Regions from separate parts of the Vibrio sp. QJM3NY_15 genome, predicted to be linked through region 1. Evidence: predicted binding sites of a transcription regulator. Region 1 holds the regulator's gene; the other holds the start of a gene.
The links. The regulator MetJ, encoded in region 1, represses methionine synthesis genes. The targets are predictions, from matches to a motif close to TTAGACNTNTANANGTCTAA.
Positions count from the first base shown of each region.

Region 1 (4,432 bases):
ACGATAGGCTGTCGATTTGAGTTTAGCTCCAACACTTTCCCCTGAATCACGCTTCCCTAGAAATCCGCTCGAAAGTTCAACAAGCGATAGTAATTTCAACTGCTCACTGGTCTTATTAGTAGTGAAATCTCGTTTTTTAATGAGACAGAGGCTTTAACCACCTAGGAACTTTGAAGTACATCTATTAACATGAACAAGATCCCCCAAATAATAATATCCTAGGAACCTACACCTATGTCTGAAGACAGCCGCCAAGACCAATCCTCTCAAGAATTATCGCCTCAAGAACGATTCCGTCAGCAAGCTCTTGATTATCATGAGTTCCCAATTCCAGGCAAAATTGCCGTAGCACTGACGAAGCCTGCAAACTCTGCAGAAGATCTAGCACTTGCATACAGCCCAGGCGTGGCTGAGCCTGTTCGCGAGATCGCACAGAACGTTGATAACGTCTATAAATACACAGGTAAGGGCAACATGGTTGCTGTTATCTCTAACGGTACTGCGATTCTTGGCCTAGGTAACCTTGGTCCTATTGCTTCTAAACCTGTAATGGAAGGTAAAGCGCTACTGTTTAAGCGTTTTGCTGGTTTAGATTCTATCGATATTGAAGTAAAACACCGCACAATCGATGAGTTCGTTGATACGGTTGCGAATATCGCAGATACATTCGGTGGTATTAACCTAGAAGACATCAAAGCACCAGATTGTTTTGAGATTGAACGTCGCCTGATCGAGCGTTGTGATGTACCTGTATTCCACGATGACCAACACGGTACTGCGATTGTAACGGCAGCGGGTATGCTGAACGCGATCGAACTTCAGGGCAAGAAACTTGAAGAGTGTAAGATCGTTTGTTTAGGTGCTGGCGCAGCGGCTGTAGCATGTATGGAGCTACTGATTAAGTGTGGCGCTCAGCGCGAGAAGATCTACATGCTTGACCGTAAAGGTGTGATCCACACTCGTCGTGATGACCTAAACGAATACAAAGCGTTGTTCGCAAACAACACTGATAAGCGCACACTTGAAGATGTTATCGAAGGCGCTGATCTGTTCTTGGGCGTATCAGGCCCTAACCTATTACCAGCTGAAGCACTAACGCTGATGGCTGATAAGCCTGTTGTGTTTGCATGTTCAAACCCAGATCCAGAGATCAAGCCTGAGCTTGCCCACGAAGTTCGTTCTGACCTAATTATGGGTACAGGCCGCAGTGATTACCCTAACCAAGTAAACAACGTACTTTGTTTCCCATTCATTTTCCGTGGTGCACTAGACGTGCGTGCAAGCGAAATCAATGATGAGATGAAGCTAGCTGCAGTTAAGGCGATTCGTGAGTTAGCAAAAGAAGAAGTTCCAGCTGAAGTACTAGCTGCTGCGGGTGAGACTGCATTGGAGTTTGGTACAGGTTACATCATTCCTAAGCCAATGGACCCACGTCTACTTCCTCGCGTTGCAAAAGCTGTTGCGGAAGCGGCGGTTGAGTCTGGCGTGGCTCGTATTGAGATGCCTGCTAACTACATGGCTCAATAGCTCAATAGCTCAATAGCTCAATAGCTTGTTATAGCAGTTGCTCTATTGAGCGAAAAAGAATAATAAAAAACCGACCCATTAGGAGTCGGTTTTTTTATGTCTATCATTCACTGCGCAGTCATAGAGGGCATAGTGGTTGATGTGACAAATAGGGTTCAGTTATCGCGAATCAATATTGAAGGCAGTGACTGAGTTGTTTTTATTCTTCGTCAAACGCTTCGAACTCGATACCCATCTCTGTCATCAGTTTTTTCACTTCAGTAGGGATATCGTCTGGACGGTCTTTACGAAGGTCTTCATCCGTTGGTAGTGGTTGGCCTGTGTACGCATGTAGAAAGGCTTCGCACAGTAGCTCACTGTTTGTTGCATGGCGTAGGTTGTTAATCTGGCGGCGAGTACGCTCGTCAGTAAGAACCTTTAACACTTTTAGAGGGATAGAAACTGTAATTTTCTTTACTTGTTCGCTTTTCTTTCCATGCTCAGCATATGGGCTTATGTATTCACCATTCCAGTCGGCCATTGCGTACCTTCATCACTTTAGTTGTTAGAATAAATTAATAGTGGTGATTTTAGCGGGATTTACTGCCATAAGCAAAGACATATAGACGTCTAGAAGTGTTGACGTCTCACGTTTATGAAAGTAAAGTGAATAACATATATCTAACACAGCCGCAAAATGCCGACAAGCAGCTGTGATTCTCAGACGCAAAACTTGTAAGGAAGCACCTATGAGCAGCCGGAAGCCAGCAACCATCGCAGTACGTACTGGCATCGAGTCAGACACGCAACACCATGCTGTTGTCCCACCTATTTATCTTTCGACTAACTATGGGTTTCCCGCTTTTGGTGAAGTGCCAAAGTACGATTATACCCGCTCTGGTAACCCAAACCGTGGTTTATTAGAAACGGCACTGTTTGAGCTTGAGTCTGGTAAAGGCGCGGTTGTCACTAACTGTGGTACCTCGGCGCTTAACTTATGGGTTTCTGCTTTCTTAGGTGGCGATGATCTTATTATCGCACCTCACGACTGCTACGGTGGCACTTACCGTCTGTTTAATACACGCTCACTTAAAGGTGACTTCAAAGTTCTGTTTGTTGATCAATCGGATCAAGCCGCGCTGGATGCAGCGATCGCGCTTAAGCCAAAGTTGATCTTAATTGAAACACCATCGAATCCATTGGTTCGTGTGGTTGATATTGCAGAAACTTGCCGCAAAGCGAAAGAAGTGGGTGCTCTGGTTGCTGTCGACAACACGTTTTTGACGCCTGTGTTCCAAAAGCCTTTAGAGCTGGGTGCTGATTTTGTTATCCACTCAACCACCAAGTACATCAATGGACACTCAGATGTTATTGGTGGCGTTGTGGTGACGAAAACTGAAGAACACGCTGAAGAGTTAGCATGGTGGGGCAACTGTATTGGTGCAACCGGCACACCATTTGATAGCTATATGACTCTACGTGGTATTCGTACGCTAGGTGCGCGTATGCGTGTTCACGAAGAAAGCTCACGTGAAATTCTGACGGCTCTGCAACAACAAGATCTGGTGGGTACAATTTACCACCCAAGCCTTCCTGAACATCCGGGTCACGAGATCGCGAAGAAACAGCAGTTGGGCTTTGGTTCTATGCTGAGCTTTGAGTTCGCGGGCTCTTTTGAAGCACTTAAATATTTTGTCGATAAGTTAGAGCTATTTTCTTTGGCTGAATCACTGGGTGGTGTTGAAAGCTTGATTTGTCACCCTGCGTCGATGACTCACCGTGCGATGGGCGAAGAAGCTCTAGCAGAAGCGGGTGTTTCTCAACAACTACTGCGCCTCTCTGTTGGTCTTGAAGATGCAGAAGACCTCATCGACGATCTCAAGCAAGCTTTCGAAAGAACACAAGGCTTTATCGCTGAAGGGGAGGGTTAATAATGGCAACCTTTCGCCAGCTACATAAATTTGGTGGCAGCAGTCTAGCGAATCCTGAATGTTACCAACGCGTAGTCAACATTCTTAGAGAATACTCATCAGCAACGGATTTAGTCGTTGTATCAGCAGCGGGTAAAACAACTAACCGCTTGATTGAGTTTGTTGAAGCGCTCGACAAAGATGGTCGTATTGCGCATGAATGCCTACAAACCCTTCGTCAGTTCCAACTTGAACTGATTGAAGCATTGCTTGAAGGCGAAGCCGCTTCTCAACTAACGGCAACCATCCAACAAGAATTTACCGCTTTGGGTGAGCTCACTGCTCCCTTGAGCGAAGCACAAAAAGCGCAAGTGCTTGGTCATGGCGAGATTTGGTCTTCACGTTTGTTGGCGACTTTGTTGTGCCAGCATGACTTACAAGCAGTTGCTCAAGACGCTCGTGCTTTTTTACGTGCAGAAGCGGGCGCTCAACCTGAAGTTGACCGTGCTCGCTCGTATCCTCTGATTAAAGAAGCTCTAGCGCAGCATGCGCATTGTCGTGTGGTGATTACCGGCTTTATGGCTCAAAACACTGAAGGTGAAACGGTACTGCTAGGTCGTAACGGCTCGGATTACTCAGCAACTGTGATTGGTGCTTTGGCGGAAGTTGAACGTGTGACGATTTGGAGTGATGTGGCAGGCGTATACAGCGCTGACCCTCGCTTGGTTTCGGATGCATGTTTACTGCCTCTGCTTCGCCTTGATGAAGCGAGTGAGTTAGCTCGTTTAGCGGCTCCAGTGCTTCATAGCCGAACGTTACAGCCTGTTGCTCAAAGTGCTATGGATTTAAGCTTACGCTGCAGCTATCAGCCAGAAGCTGGCTCTACACAGATAGAGCGTGTACTGGCATCGGGTCGTGGTGCAAAAATTATTACCTCTTTAGATGAAGTTCTTATCGTGCAGCTGACCTTTGGTCACGGTCATGATTTCGATCGTCTAGAGAGTGAAGTCCTTGAA
Region 1 covers NZ_CM173517.1:3,353,327-3,357,758, reverse strand. The annotation lists gene AC3CKG_RS15135 (malic enzyme-like NAD(P)-binding protein) at 235-1,527, shown strand; gene metJ (met regulon transcriptional regulator MetJ) at 1,727-2,047, opposite strand; gene AC3CKG_RS15125 (O-succinylhomoserine (thiol)-lyase) at 2,256-3,437, shown strand; gene AC3CKG_RS15120 (bifunctional aspartate kinase/homoserine dehydrogenase II) at 3,440-4,432, shown strand, end outside.

Region 2 (4,432 bases), 500 kb from region 1:
ATGAATGATAAATTAAAATGGGAACAGTCCCATTAATTGAAAGAGATCACACTCTAATTTTAATCTAAGCGGTTCAATTTCGCTTGATTGAGTGGATTATAGAATAGGTGATTGAGTGTGATGAGAGATCTCTGCATTGCCTAAAAGCTGAGAGATCAATAAATTAGCAGCCAACTTACCCGCAGATTGATACCCAGGATCAATGCTAAATACTCGCGGGAACAAGAAAGAGAGAAGATCATTGCCACCAACACCGGTCACCACTACATCTTCACGTTGTAGCTCTTGCAGACGTTTGATTACGCCAAGAGCCAATGTGTCACTGGCACAAACAATCGCTTGAGTCGCAGGAGCGAGTACTTCATCCACCAACTGATAAGCACTTTCGTGATGAAGTTGACCAGTACGATAGTTGGCAACTGAGCCTGTGTTTTCACACCACTCGAGATAAGCCTTAAGACGCAGTTCACCGGTTGATTTGTCGCTAGGATCAACGCCAATGAAACCAACATCAGAGATCCCCTGATCCGATAGATGCGCTAATGCACTATTGATCACCTGTTGGTTATCATAGTTAATCGACGTCACGTTCTCGGTATCCAGAGCAATCACAACCGCTTTGTGTTCCCAAGCTTCGATTGCAGGAATATCGCAGTCAGTAAAGCCAAACACAATAATGCCGTCTACATTGCGACGCTTAAGAACCTGCAGGTGCTCATTGGCTTTTTCTCTATCGAGCTGGCTTTCCATGATCACGACATCGTAATCCGCTCGATACAATTCAGCCAACATAGTGCTAACTGCTTTGTTTTCAGAAGGAGAATCCAGACGAGAGATGATAACACCTATGACTTTTTGGCTGCCACCGCGCATCGACTGTGCAGACTTTGAAGGCGTGTACCCAGATTCTTGAATTACTCTTTCCACCCTTTCTCGGGTTTCAGGTTTCACTTTTGGATCATTGGTCAGAACGCGAGATACGGTTGACTTACCAACACCGGACAGCTTAGCAATATCGAGAATAGTGAGTTTTTTGCTCATAAAAAGTCTAACGTTAAAGGGAAGAGAAGAAAAAGTGAGGGTGTAATCCCTCACTTAACTGTTTGTAAATCCTAGCAACTACTATGACTTACTTTTGGCAATTTCGATAGACGACACGACCAAGTTCTAGACGTGCGTTGTCACCTTTAGTACGTAAAGTGACGCTGTTAATCAGTTCAGAGGTTCCATCATCTAAGATGTATTTCGTTCCTGAACCTGCTGGAACTTGAGTCAGACGGTATTCATTCTCAGGGAGACGTAATACCGCTTTTTCATTATCAAGGTAAGCCACTTCAAACGAAACGTCAGACTCACATTGATAAGTCACGAATTGATTATCCGATGCTGCGCTCTCAGTCTCAGGAGCTGCTGATTTAGAGCACCCGACTAATGCAACTGAACATAGAGATGCTACTAACATAGCTTTCATACTTCGTTCCTCATCTTTATATAGTGGGCAAATATGGTCGACAACACTCATTTGTATACTGAGCGATAGGTCTGTGTTTAGCCTTTCAAATATGCGGGTACATCTTTAATGCTGTCCAGCACGACACTGGCAAGTGCCTCACCCTTTTCAGTTACGGGTTTACCGGTTCTCACCAAGACCCGAGTACCAACACCAGCGGCTTCTGCTGCCATCATGTCTTCAGCTTTATCGCCGATCATGACAGAATTCGCCATATCAATTTTCAGAAAGTCACGAGCAGAAATGAACATACCTGGTTTAGGCTTACGACATTCACAATCTTGTTTGTAGTCGCCAATACCGTGTTCAGGGTGATGAGGACAGTAATAGATACCATCTAACTCAACGCCATTATCGACAAAGTTCCAATCCATCCACTGCGTCAAAGAAAGAAAACGATCTTCGCTAAACTTGCCACGAGCAATACCAGATTGGTTGGTCACAAGTACCAATAAATAGCCCATATCTTTAAACGCTTTCGCCGCTTCAAACACACCATCGATGTATTCAAAGTCATGCTCATCATGTACGTAGCCGTGATCAACATTAATCACACCATCACGATCTAAAAAAACAGCCGGTTTAGACAAAATTCAGTTCTCTATCAACTCTCTATTAATCATTAATTATTACACGCTTTATTTGCTTCATCACTATCTATTTAGTTTTGCGTTCGTTAACGATTTGTTTCTACCCTAGCAACACGATCGACGTTTAGCCGTCTAGACGTAAAAATATCTATTGACTTAGATCATAGAACACCATAGCATCATCTGTAAATCGAACGAGCTATCGATATATTATTCTGTTTTACCTGCACGAGTTTCCCTATGATTAAAGTGAATCAAGTCAACAAGGTTTTTTATCAAGGCACTAAAGAAATCAATGCCTTAATTGATATCAACCTCCACATTCCTCAAGGTCAAATCTTTGGAGTCATCGGCTCTTCAGGTGCAGGCAAAAGTACCCTAATCCGCTGTGTAAACATGTTGGAAGCTCCAACGTCTGGTGAAGTGATTGTTGACGGTATTGACCTAACAACACTCAGCAAATCAGAACTCAGCGAAGCGCGTCGTAACATCGGCATGATCTTCCAGCACTTCAACCTTCTGTCTTCTCGTACTGTATTTAACAATGTAGCACTGCCTTTAGAGCTTGCTGGTAAAGATAAAGCAGCGATTGAAGCAAAAGTGAGTGAGCTACTTGAACTTGTTGGTCTATCAGACAAACGTGACACCTATCCAGCCAACTTGAGTGGCGGTCAAAAGCAGCGTGTCGCTATTGCTCGTGCGCTAGCTTCAGACCCGAAAGTATTGTTATGTGATGAAGCGACAAGTGCACTGGACCCTGCAACGACTCAATCTATTCTTGAGCTACTGCGTGAAATCAACCGCAAGCTGAATATCACTATCCTGCTTATTACTCATGAAATGGATGTAGTGAAAAGCATTTGTCACGAAGTGGCGATCATTGGCGGTGGTGAATTGGTAGAAAAAGGGACTGTCGGTGACATCTTTGCACACCCTAAGACAGAACTGGCACATCAATTTATTCGCTCAACCTTGGATCTGACGATTCCTGAAGATTACCAAGCGCGCTTGCAAGAAACTCGCGTAAACAGCAGCTACCCGCTGGTACGCCTTGAGTTTACTGGCGCAACGGTCGATGCTCCGCTGATGACGCAAATCGCACGTAAGTTCAACATCGATGTCAGCATCTTAAGCTCAGACCTAGATTACGCAGGCGGCGTTAAATTCGGCATGATGGTCGCAGAACTGTTCGGTAATGAAGCCGATGATAATGCTGCTATTCAATTCCTACGCGACAACAATGTAAAAGTAGAGGTACTTGGTTATGTCCTTTAGTTTCAACGAGATTGCTGACTGGATCAGCCTTAACGGTAACCTTCTATTAGGCGCAACAGGCGAAACCCTTTACATGGTTGCTGTAGCGGGCATTGTTGGCTTCGCTGTCGGTATCCCGTTAGGCGTGATTCTACACACGACTAAAAAAGGTGGTCTGTTAGAGAACACCAAGCTAAATAAAATTCTCGGTGCGGTTGTGAACGTGGGCCGTTCAGTGCCTTTCTTAGTATTGATGGTTGCGATTATCCCATTGACTAAGATGCTGATTGGTACCTTCATAGGTACAACAGCAGCGATTGTTCCACTTACCATTGGCGCTATCCCATTCGTAGCTCGACTTATCGAAAGTGCGCTACTTGAAGTACCAACAGGTCTAGTGGAAGCGGCTCAATCAATGGGCGCAACACCAACACAAATCATCAATAAGGTTCTGCTTCCTGAAGCACTACCGACTATCATCAACTCAGTAACGATTACATTAGTAACGCTGGTGAGCTACTCAGCAATGGCAGGAACTGTTGGTGGCGGCGGCTTAGGTGATGTCGCGATTCGTTACGGATTCCACCGTTATGATGTGACTATCATGGCTGTGACGGTAGTGATGTTGATTGTGCTGGTACAAATTATTCAATCAATCGGTGATTCATTAGTTCGCCGAGTTGACCACAGATAACGACTTACAGACCAAACTCAAAGTCGTCTGAACCAAATTAAATAGATTTATTAAATGGAGATTATTATGAAATTTAACCTTAAAGGTTTACTTACTATCGCAGCAGCGGCATCAGCGCTAGTACTAGCAGGTTGTGGTGACAAAGAAGTGGATACTTCTAAAGTAAAAGTTGGCGTAATGGCAGGTGCTGAAGCACAAGTTGCTGAAGTTGCAGCTAAAGTAGCAAAAGAGCAGTACGGCCTAGATGTTGAACTAGTAACTTTCACAGATTACGTAACACCAAACGCAGCACTGGATGACGGTTCTATCGACATCAACGCATTCCAACACGCACCGTACCTAGATCAGCAAGTGGCTGACCGTGGTTACAAGCTAACTATTGCT
Region 2 covers NZ_CM173517.1:2,848,819-2,853,250, forward strand. The annotation lists gene treR (trehalose operon repressor TreR) at 97-1,041, opposite strand; gene AC3CKG_RS12680 (MliC family protein) at 1,130-1,471, opposite strand; gene gmhB (D-glycero-beta-D-manno-heptose 1,7-bisphosphate 7-phosphatase) at 1,549-2,100, opposite strand; gene metN (methionine ABC transporter ATP-binding protein MetN) at 2,341-3,375, shown strand; gene AC3CKG_RS12695 (methionine ABC transporter permease) at 3,365-4,048, shown strand; gene AC3CKG_RS12700 (MetQ/NlpA family lipoprotein) at 4,115-4,432, shown strand, end outside.
Region 2: the regulator MetJ is predicted to act here: its motif matches at 2,225-2,244, upstream of metN (methionine ABC transporter ATP-binding protein MetN).